DNA from 4 places in the Paenibacillus sp. P4_E11 genome. Region 2 is predicted to be linked to each of the others. Evidence: riboswitches for the same ligand, from Rfam matches in the RefSeq annotation. Region 2 holds a riboswitch; each other region holds the start of a gene.
The links. A riboswitch is a leader RNA that binds a small molecule or an ion and turns the genes downstream of it on or off. The one in region 2 is predicted to bind cyclic di-AMP.
Positions count from the first base shown of each region.

Region 1: another riboswitch for cyclic di-AMP. It lies ahead of AC1DWB_RS17960 (C40 family peptidase); the one in region 2 lies ahead of AC1DWB_RS09510 (TrkH family potassium uptake protein).
Region 3: another riboswitch for cyclic di-AMP. It lies ahead of AC1DWB_RS10240 (CAP domain-containing protein); the one in region 2 lies ahead of AC1DWB_RS09510 (TrkH family potassium uptake protein).
Region 4: another riboswitch for cyclic di-AMP. It lies ahead of AC1DWB_RS14035 (G5 domain-containing protein); the one in region 2 lies ahead of AC1DWB_RS09510 (TrkH family potassium uptake protein).

Region 1 is NZ_JBFUIX010000046.1:17,855-20,055, forward strand. Features, by position in the region: gene AC1DWB_RS17955 (LysR family transcriptional regulator) at 1-514, shown strand, start outside; gene AC1DWB_RS17960 (C40 family peptidase) at 604-1,080, opposite strand; cyclic di-AMP (ydaO/yuaA leader) riboswitch at 1,085-1,220, opposite strand; gene AC1DWB_RS17965 (hypothetical protein) at 1,353-2,171, opposite strand; gene AC1DWB_RS17970 (M1 family metallopeptidase) at 2,199-2,201, opposite strand, start outside.
Region 2 is NZ_JBFUIX010000017.1:53,673-55,873, reverse strand. Features, by position in the region: gene AC1DWB_RS09510 (TrkH family potassium uptake protein) at 1-841, opposite strand, end outside; cyclic di-AMP (ydaO/yuaA leader) riboswitch at 952-1,100, opposite strand; gene AC1DWB_RS09505 (CPBP family intramembrane glutamic endopeptidase) at 1,355-2,201, shown strand, end outside.
Region 3 is NZ_JBFUIX010000019.1:62,750-64,950, reverse strand. Features, by position in the region: gene AC1DWB_RS10245 (ROK family transcriptional regulator) at 1-211, shown strand, start outside; gene AC1DWB_RS10240 (CAP domain-containing protein) at 414-1,190, opposite strand; cyclic di-AMP (ydaO/yuaA leader) riboswitch at 1,186-1,314, opposite strand; gene AC1DWB_RS10235 (sugar phosphate isomerase/epimerase family protein) at 1,401-2,201, opposite strand, start outside.
Region 4 is NZ_JBFUIX010000031.1:14,429-16,629, forward strand. Features, by position in the region: gene AC1DWB_RS14030 (ABC transporter ATP-binding protein) at 1-382, opposite strand, end outside; cyclic di-AMP (ydaO/yuaA leader) riboswitch at 647-810, shown strand; gene AC1DWB_RS14035 (G5 domain-containing protein) at 1,099-2,201, shown strand, end outside.

The DNA.
Region 1 (2,201 bases), on a different contig from region 2:
CTCTTGCAACAGTCAGGAGGCCATTCGGCAGTTGCTCACGTACAAGGCGGAGTTAGCTTTTATAGGTGGAGGAGGGGGGATACCGCAAGAGCTGGAGAGTGAGCTGTTGTTGGACGACGAGATGATCTTCGTTGTGCCTCGAGACCATCCGCTGGCCGACCAGAGCGTGACGCTGGGTACGATGCTGCAACAACCGTTCATCGTCCGTGAGGTAGGGAGCTCAGCCCGCGATATGCTGGAGGGATTGTGCCGGGAGCAGGGGCTTACGCTGAAGATCGGCCTGACATTCAATGGGCTGTATGAGATTATTCGTGCGGTAGCTGCAGGTTATGGAGCCATGTTCGTCTCCGCCCTAGAGGTGAAGATGGCCTTAGCTGAAGGGGCGGTGGCGCAAGTCCATGTCCCTGAGATGAAGCTGACGAATTCAATTCGTCTATGTCGGCGAAAGGGAGAGAAGCTGAGTCCTGCTACGCTGGGATTCCAGACCTGGGTGCGAACGCAGCTCCAGCACTAGCCGATCATGAATACAAGCCCGGCACGGCGGATAGTTCCGCGTCGTACCGGGCTTGTTGTGGGGTTAAGCTTGGATCATCAAAGGGTGGTTCACTTGCTCACTTCTGCGGTTAACTGGTTGTAAGTGTCATCTGTGAGGAACCGCCGAGCGGATACATACGTCTTGACGTAGTATTTCTCGCTGAGCTTGTTTTTCACAATACCTTTGTCCGTAGCTGAATGTACGAACTCGTCATTACCCAAGTAGATACCTACATGGGAGATGCCGGAGCCATCGGTGTTGAAGAACACGAGGTCTCCTTGTCTCAGATCCTCTTTCGCAATCCAATAGCCTTCCTTGTTCTGGGCTTTGGATTGATGTGCCAGCTCGAAACCGAATTTGGCGAACACGAACATCGTGAAGCCGGAGCAATCGAAGCCAGTTTCCGGGGAAACTCCGCCGTACTTATACTTCGTGCCGACCAGCTCGTCCACCGTCGATTCGAGGACCGTTGATGCGGAAGCGCTACCAAGGTGGAAACTTAGTAGAATAACAAGACTTGCGAAAAACAAAAAAACCTTTTTCAAAACGACAAGCTCCTTCCAGTGCCTACGAGGTTAGCTGAGGGTTCGGTTGAAGGTTCCCTATGATCACTTTGAAGCGAGATCAATTCACCCAGATTGGATCCCCCGTTTCCCGGAAATCGGGAATTCGGCAAATATCGATTGTTTTTTTATACCAGGTTTATGTATTCGCCTTTGTCTGGCAAAATCCTCCTTCCTCTGCGAAAAAAATGCGAAAACAAGAAAAAAGCCCGAAATCCTTAGCGGATTTTGGGCTAATCGTGTCAAAAACCGAACTATGTGACGTTATTTTCTGTAAAATAGTGGTATTGCGTCGAAACGGCCCACAGCTTGAACAACATCTTCAGGATGTGGAACACTTGATGCAGGATCAAGGCAGAGAGGCCAGCCCACATTAAGGATGCCGATAAGGTCAGGGCAGTCAGCACGGCGGAAAGTGTCAGCAGCACACCAGCGATGATCAGGACTACAGGCAGACGGCGTATGAAAACACCAATCGTTTCGAGAGCAGGGGCCTGGATCGTCTTGCCAAGCATTAAGTAGAGGAAGATCAGATGGATGAGATAACCGTATACGAACATCCCGACTAGCCAAGGCAGCAGAGAGAGTGCGAGTGATTCGTAGGACGATTGGGTGCTCAGTGCCTTCTGCGCAATCGGATAGAGCCAATAGAGTGGGGCGGCAGTCAGGGCGATCTGGAACAAATAATAGAGCGCGAACATACCGCTGAGTTCTTTCACCCCTTTGAAGAAACGGTAGCCAGCATTCAGGTGCGTATGATGAATAGAGTAGAAAATGCCTGCGTTAATCATGGGTGTAAGAATCATCCTCGCCAGGATCAGTCCACATAAGGTCCAAATATAAGGGTGGCTAATATCGGTTTTCGTTAGTTGGAATTCGCCCTCGGTCAAGAATAGCTGTGTCGCAGAACTGGATAGGTGCCCGCTTGGATATCGATGCATTAAGGGCACGACGATGGATTTGACGAACGATAGCAGCAGCAGTCCCCAAGCGAATTGATAGATCCACAGTACGATTAGTAGAAAATATTGCGAAGTGGTCGTTCGAAAGCCGTCATTTAAATAGCGAAGCATAAGTATTCCCCCCTTACCGTTCATGGCTTA
Region 2 (2,201 bases):
CACCAGCCGTACGTGGAGTGACCGATTGGAACAAGGCTCCCCATATTTTCCCCATCCAGTTCAAAGGCCCAAGTGTCATCGGATTCGAATACTCGAAGACGTAGACGACCACGGTTCCAAGAACTATTAACACGGAAGTGGCGCTCAATACAACCTTGGAATGAAGCGACAGCTTACGCATTTTCCGATAATCGATCAAGTCTGACAAAACAATGAAGCCAATCCCACCTAGAATAATGAGCAATATCGTCACGAGGTTCACGACCGGATCGTCCACATACATCGTCAGGCTGCGGAAGCCTCCGAACAGGTCGAAGCCCGCATTGTTAAACATCGCAACAGCATGAAACGCCCCGAAGTAGGCCGCCTTACCGATGCTCATATCAAATGACCAACGAATCGTATAAATAAGAGCCGCAGTCAGCTCAATTGAGACGGAGTATATAATAACTTTGCGGATCAGACGCACGATGCCTTCCATGCTTCCCTGGTTCATAGCCTCTTGCAAGATGAGCCGTTCCTTCAAGGATATCCGCTTCCGCAGCACTATCGCGAACAGCGTAGACATTGTCATGAAGCCAAGTCCCCCAACTTGAATGAGGAGCATAATGACAACTTGGCCGAATACGCTAAAATAAGTTCCCGTGTCTGCAACAACAAGCCCTGTAACACATGTAGCCGAAGTTGAGGTGAATAAGGCATCGATGAAATCAAGCCCCAGGCCGCTCTTGGAGGAGATGGGTAGCGACAATAACACACCACCCAACAGTATGATAAATCCGAAACCGAGCGCCAATATTTGCGGAGGAGTCAGTTGGTAAAACTTCTTGGCCACACTCAAACCATGTCACCTCATCGTTAATTTAACGTTATTATGGGTCTTCGAATGCGAACGTTCCATTATGTGGGCAACAGAAAAAAGGCACTGGAATCCCAACGCCCTTAAAGGTCTGGTTCCCTGTCATAGCCTACGAAGTTAGCTGACGGATTCGGATGGCAGGCCACCCTATTCACCTTCCGTTTCACTTACACGGCTGGCAAAATTCACCCCTACTTAATGGTTCCCCCGTTTTCGCTTGGAAATTCGGCTTTTTGTTCAATTGATTCGTATTATAAGCCTGTTGGATTCGTTTGTACAAAGTCATTTTTAGCTGAAATACGGCTTAGAAAGCGTTAACACTGACAAATTGGCGCAGCTAGGCCCTAGTTTTCATGGGTTAGCCTGAACTATTGAGCGGTTACTTCGATTTTAGCCAGAACTGATCTACCCGCCTAAAGAAGTTGGTTTTCATCCCCATCTATGATAACTTGAAAAATATCCCTACGAGTAGCAAAAAGAGAAAGGTGAATGCCCATGCGTCCCTACCTGTTGCGTTTCAGATGGTTCACGTTAGCTGTGATTGGCATCCTATTATTTGTATTGTCGAACTGGGGGGCTTCCAGCAGCGATCGCGATGGCTCCAGATTATCCGCCGAAGCAGACAAAGTAATAAGCAAGCAAGCGGTGATTGAAGCCGCCGAGTCTTGGGTCAAGCAGCAAAAGGGGATGACAGGTTCGCTCAGCCATAATCCCGTATCCTTTCAGTCTGATCCATTGGTTAGCGGGTATTTACTCAAAAATAAGCTCGTTACGGATTACGCGCATCGATACATACAGACTTATCCGGTGGAATATTGGCAAGTGGAGTTGAAGAATAGCTTCGGAACGGCCTACTTACTGGACTTGGACATGGTTCAGGGGAACGTGCTGGGATGGCGTGTGAATCATAAAGAACCGGCACCTTCCAAGGAAGAAGGACAGCGCATCGCCGAAACGTACTTAGCGAATACGCAAAAGCTGGGGAAGCCGTATTCGGTCGTCGGCCCGGATTCCAAACATCCGAATCGGTTCAAATTCTCGTATCCGGAAGAGAAAATCGGAGAAGCCCATCTCGTGGTCGAGGTTGAAGTACGAGGAACCGAAGTGACCGCCTACCATGCGGCCTTTCAAGTTCCTTCCTCGTATGCGGCATGGCTGGATGAGCAGGATAGTGCATCTGGCAATATGTCACGGTGGAGCCTGATATTGACTGGAATCATGGCGCTAGCCGCCATTTTCTATGCCATTCGATACCGCAAGAAGACGGCCTTCGGCCAAGGGCTGCTGCTCGTATTCGCTTTCGTGGCCTTATACTTGTTCAACAACTGGAATCAGCTGCCTG
Region 3 (2,201 bases), on a different contig from region 2:
ACCGATACCCAAGGACAGCCCGACCTTTGTACAAACGGCCGTTAGGGTAATCAGGCAGCGTGCAATTGGTCAATTATCGGCTTCGACTGTCGTCCATACCGGGCAGTTCAAAGAAGTCGGTGGTGCACTGGGAGCGGCCAACTTTGCGCTGGATCGGCATATGACGTTTTCCTACTTCTCCTATATGCAGAGCAACAGCGCCAGCCGCTAAGCATGTGTTCGGGATAAAACAGAAGATGCTGATGCACAATAAAAAAAGCTCCTATCGGAGCAATTCGGTGAAGCGGGTTCGTCTTTAGCGGTAACTTTTTATGCCGAATCAGGATGCAACCTCTCGATGTTTATACTTTCTGATTCTGTAAAAAAAACCGTTGACTAGAAATCGTCAACGGTTCAGTTTACATTACTTCTTATTAACCTGTGAATTCTTGAACCCATTCGCCGTTGTAGAAGGCAACGCCAATCTTAGTGAAGTTCCCGTTAAGGATGTTCTGACGGTGTCCCGCACTGTTCATCCAGGCAGTCATAACTTCCTGAGGCGTACGTTGGCCCTTGGCAATGTTCTCACCCGCATAACGGAATGAAATGTTATAAGTTTTCATCATGTCGAATGGAGATCCGAATGTAGGCGAAGTGTGATCGAAATAGTTCTTGTTATACATATCCTTCGCTTTATCCATAGCCATATTCGTCAAAGCGGCATCACTTGTAAGAGGTTTAAGCCCAGCTTTGGCACGCTCCTGATTAACAAGCGACACGACTTGATTCGCAAAAGAACTTTCCGTTCCTGTCGACGGTGTGCTTGGCGTCGGTGTTGGCTTTACTGGTGTTGGTGTAGGCGTTGGTTTTACTGGTGTTGGTGTAGGTTTAACTGGTGCTGGCGTCGGTGTTGGTGTCACCGGAGTCGGCGTTGGTGCAGGTGTTACAGTTGTTGGTAATTCCGGGAACTTGATGTTCATCCCTGGAAACAGCTGCTCCAATTGCTTCGACAAGTCGAATTTACCATTCAGGAAATCGTTAAGATCTACTTTCTGTAAGCTATAATAACATTGAACTTGATTCCCTGTAGGTGTCGTCCCATTAGTCAAGGTTGCTGCGGATGCTGCTCCAGCTCCTGCTGTGCCGCCGATAACACCCAATGCCAATACCCCTGCCAATAGCTGCTTGTTCAACTTCTTCAAAAACTCCACTCTCCTTTTCGGCCTGCGAGGTTAGCTGACGGATTCGGGTCAAAGAGTAATCACCCGGCCACATAGTGGCTTCACCCCAAAGTTGGTTCCCCCGTGCTTCTACTAGCTTCGGCCTTTGTTGTTTGGTGCCCGTTCATTGTAGCATGGTTATATACACGAATTCATGCCGCAAAGTCTGGCAACAAAACCGGATTGTGGAACATTTGAATGCTACCGATACGTCTTAATGAAGTCAACAGCTTTCCTAATATCGATCTCCGGTTGGTCGCCAACTTCACGTTCGATCGTCAAATATCCTTTATATCCGATGTCCGTCAACGCTTGGAAATAAGCTTTGAAGTCCACTTTCCCTTCACCCAACGGCACTTCGCGGAAGATTTCGCCGGAACGCACCATCTCAGCAATTTTGCCGTGATCCATCGGCTCATAGCCTAATGCGCCATAGATTTCGCGTGGATCGACTTCCTTGTAGCGAACGCCATCCTTCACGTGCGTGTGCACGATATAATCCTTCAATGTGTATACACCTTGTACCGGATCGTCCCCTGTCACCATGACCATATTGGCTGGGTCGAAGTTGACCGATACGCCTCTGCTGCTCAACGTGTCGAGGAAACCTTTCAGATGCTCAGCTGTCTCAGGTCCGGTCTCAATCGCGAAAAAACCGCCCATGCTGCTCGCATATTGGCTCAATTCTTCACATGATTGCTGCATGGCAGCGAAGACAGCCCCATTCTTATCCGAAGGCACAATCCCAATGTGTGTCGTCACAATGTTCGTACCCAGATCTTGCGCGAGATCGAGAATGCGTTTGGACTTCTCGACTTTGGCTGGATTAGCGGCGATATCCTGGAAACCGTGTCCACCAAGATCACCGCATAGTGCAGATATTTCCAAACCGAGCGAATCTATGTAAGCTTTCAGTTCTTTTCGTTGAGCAGGCGACAGATTGGCGGGATCCATCTCTCCGCTGACGGCATAGATTTGAACACCTTCTGCGCCAACATCCTT
Region 4 (2,201 bases), on a different contig from region 2:
CGCCCATTTGGAACTGAGTGCTAAGCGTGTCGATTCGCTGTTCGAATTGCGATTCTTCGAGCCCGTATACCATAGCCGTTAACTTCAGATGTTCGCGAATCGTTAGCTCCGCATACAGCTCCGGGGATTCCGGAACGTAGGCGAGCTTGGAACGGAATTGGTGTTCGTTTCTTAATGGCTGTTGCCCGCCGATTCGGATTTCTCCCTGTTGGGGTTGTAACAGCCCGAGCAGATGTTTGATCGTCGTACTTTTGCCAGCCCCGTTTAAACCGATCAAGCCGATCATTTCTCCAGGATTTACTGTAAAAGAGAGATCATGTAAAATTGGCTTATTGCTGAAGTAACCACCATATAGTTTTTCCACTTGCAAAATCGGTAACATAGCAAACCTCCGGTTCATCTGATACTTTTATCCTAACATTTTCAAAGATTGCAAGCACATTTTTACCTATTTTTGTGCCGATGTTACCCAACTTTTACGTAAACAAGCGTGTGGGGGAGTTTGAGAGAGCAATATTGGCAAAAAAGTGTGATTAATCACACAAAACTCGTGGATTTGTCTGTTTTTACATACTCCGCTCGCTTTACAGCTTTGGAGGAACATCGTAAACTAACCTTCATAATAACTTAACTTCATATTGCTATCAATTTCCAATCGCTGAGTTTTCAGAAATGAAAAACGGGGGAACCAAACAGGGTTACATTGGGGTGAATTTCGCTAGTGAGACTACAACTCTTACAGTAGCGAATAGGGCGACTCTCGCGTCCGAATCCGTCAGCTAACCTCGTAAGCGTGAAGAGAGAGGCACTTTGTCGGGGGCCTATGCTTGTTTTTGATGTAGCATGGTTCGTACAGCCGAGAAGAGTCCCTCTTCTGCGGCTTTTTTAATGCCATATTCCGGCAAAGCGTTAAAGCGCTAAAGAAAATTCTTTTCTTCACTAAGGGATATTGGGACCACGACCCTCATACACATTGGAGGGGGGCGGTTGCCCAAAATCAAACAAGTGGAGGAGAGACGGCACTAACAATAAACTATAGTCGCGTCAAATCCGATCATGCGTAACACTCGACGGCGGGGCTTAAGGAGGACCGAAGAAGTGGGAGGTATTCACCAAGGAGAACCCCATGTAAAACGATCATCCAGCATGACCTTCGCATTGCGATGGAAGCGTGAAAACTTGCGTTTGATTTCAGGTATCGCTTTGTTTTCAATCGCTATGACTTTCATGTTCACGGTGTTGTTGTACGGTACGGCTACCAAGAGCGTATCCGTAGTAGTGAATGGACAAGAAACCGTTGTGAGTACGAAGCAATGGGTCCTGCAACGCCTACTGGATGAACTGGCCATTCCGGTTGGAGAATATGACCGATTATCCCTGCCTTTAGAGGCGAAGTTGAAGAACGGGGATAAAGTCGTGGTCGATCATGCTCTACCGGTGCAATTGATGGCTGATGGGAAGACGGAATTAAAGTACACGACAGGAAGAACGGTTGCTGCAGTATTGCAGGACTTGGATGTATCCGTAGGAGAACTGGATAAAGTGTCTCCTGCGCAGGATACGGGCATTAGCGGGAATGATGTCATTCAAGTGGTCAGAGTGAATAAAGTATTAGAGGATCAGACGGAAGCCATACCATTTGACACCGTGAAACAAAACGATCCGAACTTGCTGAAAGGCAAGGAGCAAACCGTTACAGAAGGCCAAGATGGCGTTCTTGCCAAGAAGATCGAAAAAACGTTCGAGGATGGCGTCCTTGTGGCTGAGAATGTAGTCGATATGAAAGTATCTGCGGAAAGTGTCAATAAAGTCGTAGCACTGGGCACCAAAAACCCCGTAGTTGTGTTGTCTGCATCCACGCCTAATATCGAAGAAGTGACGAAGTCAGGCGTGACGTTCGGGTATAAGCAGATCTTGAACAACGTATCGCTGACTGCGTATACCATTGATGCTAGTTCTACAGGCAAAACCAGCGAGCATCCCCAATACGGATTAACCTTCTCCGGGACGCGTGTGACCGAAGGCCGTACGATTGCGGTAGATCCCAAAGTGATTCCAATTGGATGGTGGGTCTACATCGAGGGTATCGGCTTGCGACGTGCGGAAGACACCGGTAGCGGCATCAAGGGAAACATTATCGATGTATTCTTCGACAACCCGGATTATGCCAAACGATTTGGTGTGAAACGCGGTTACAAGGT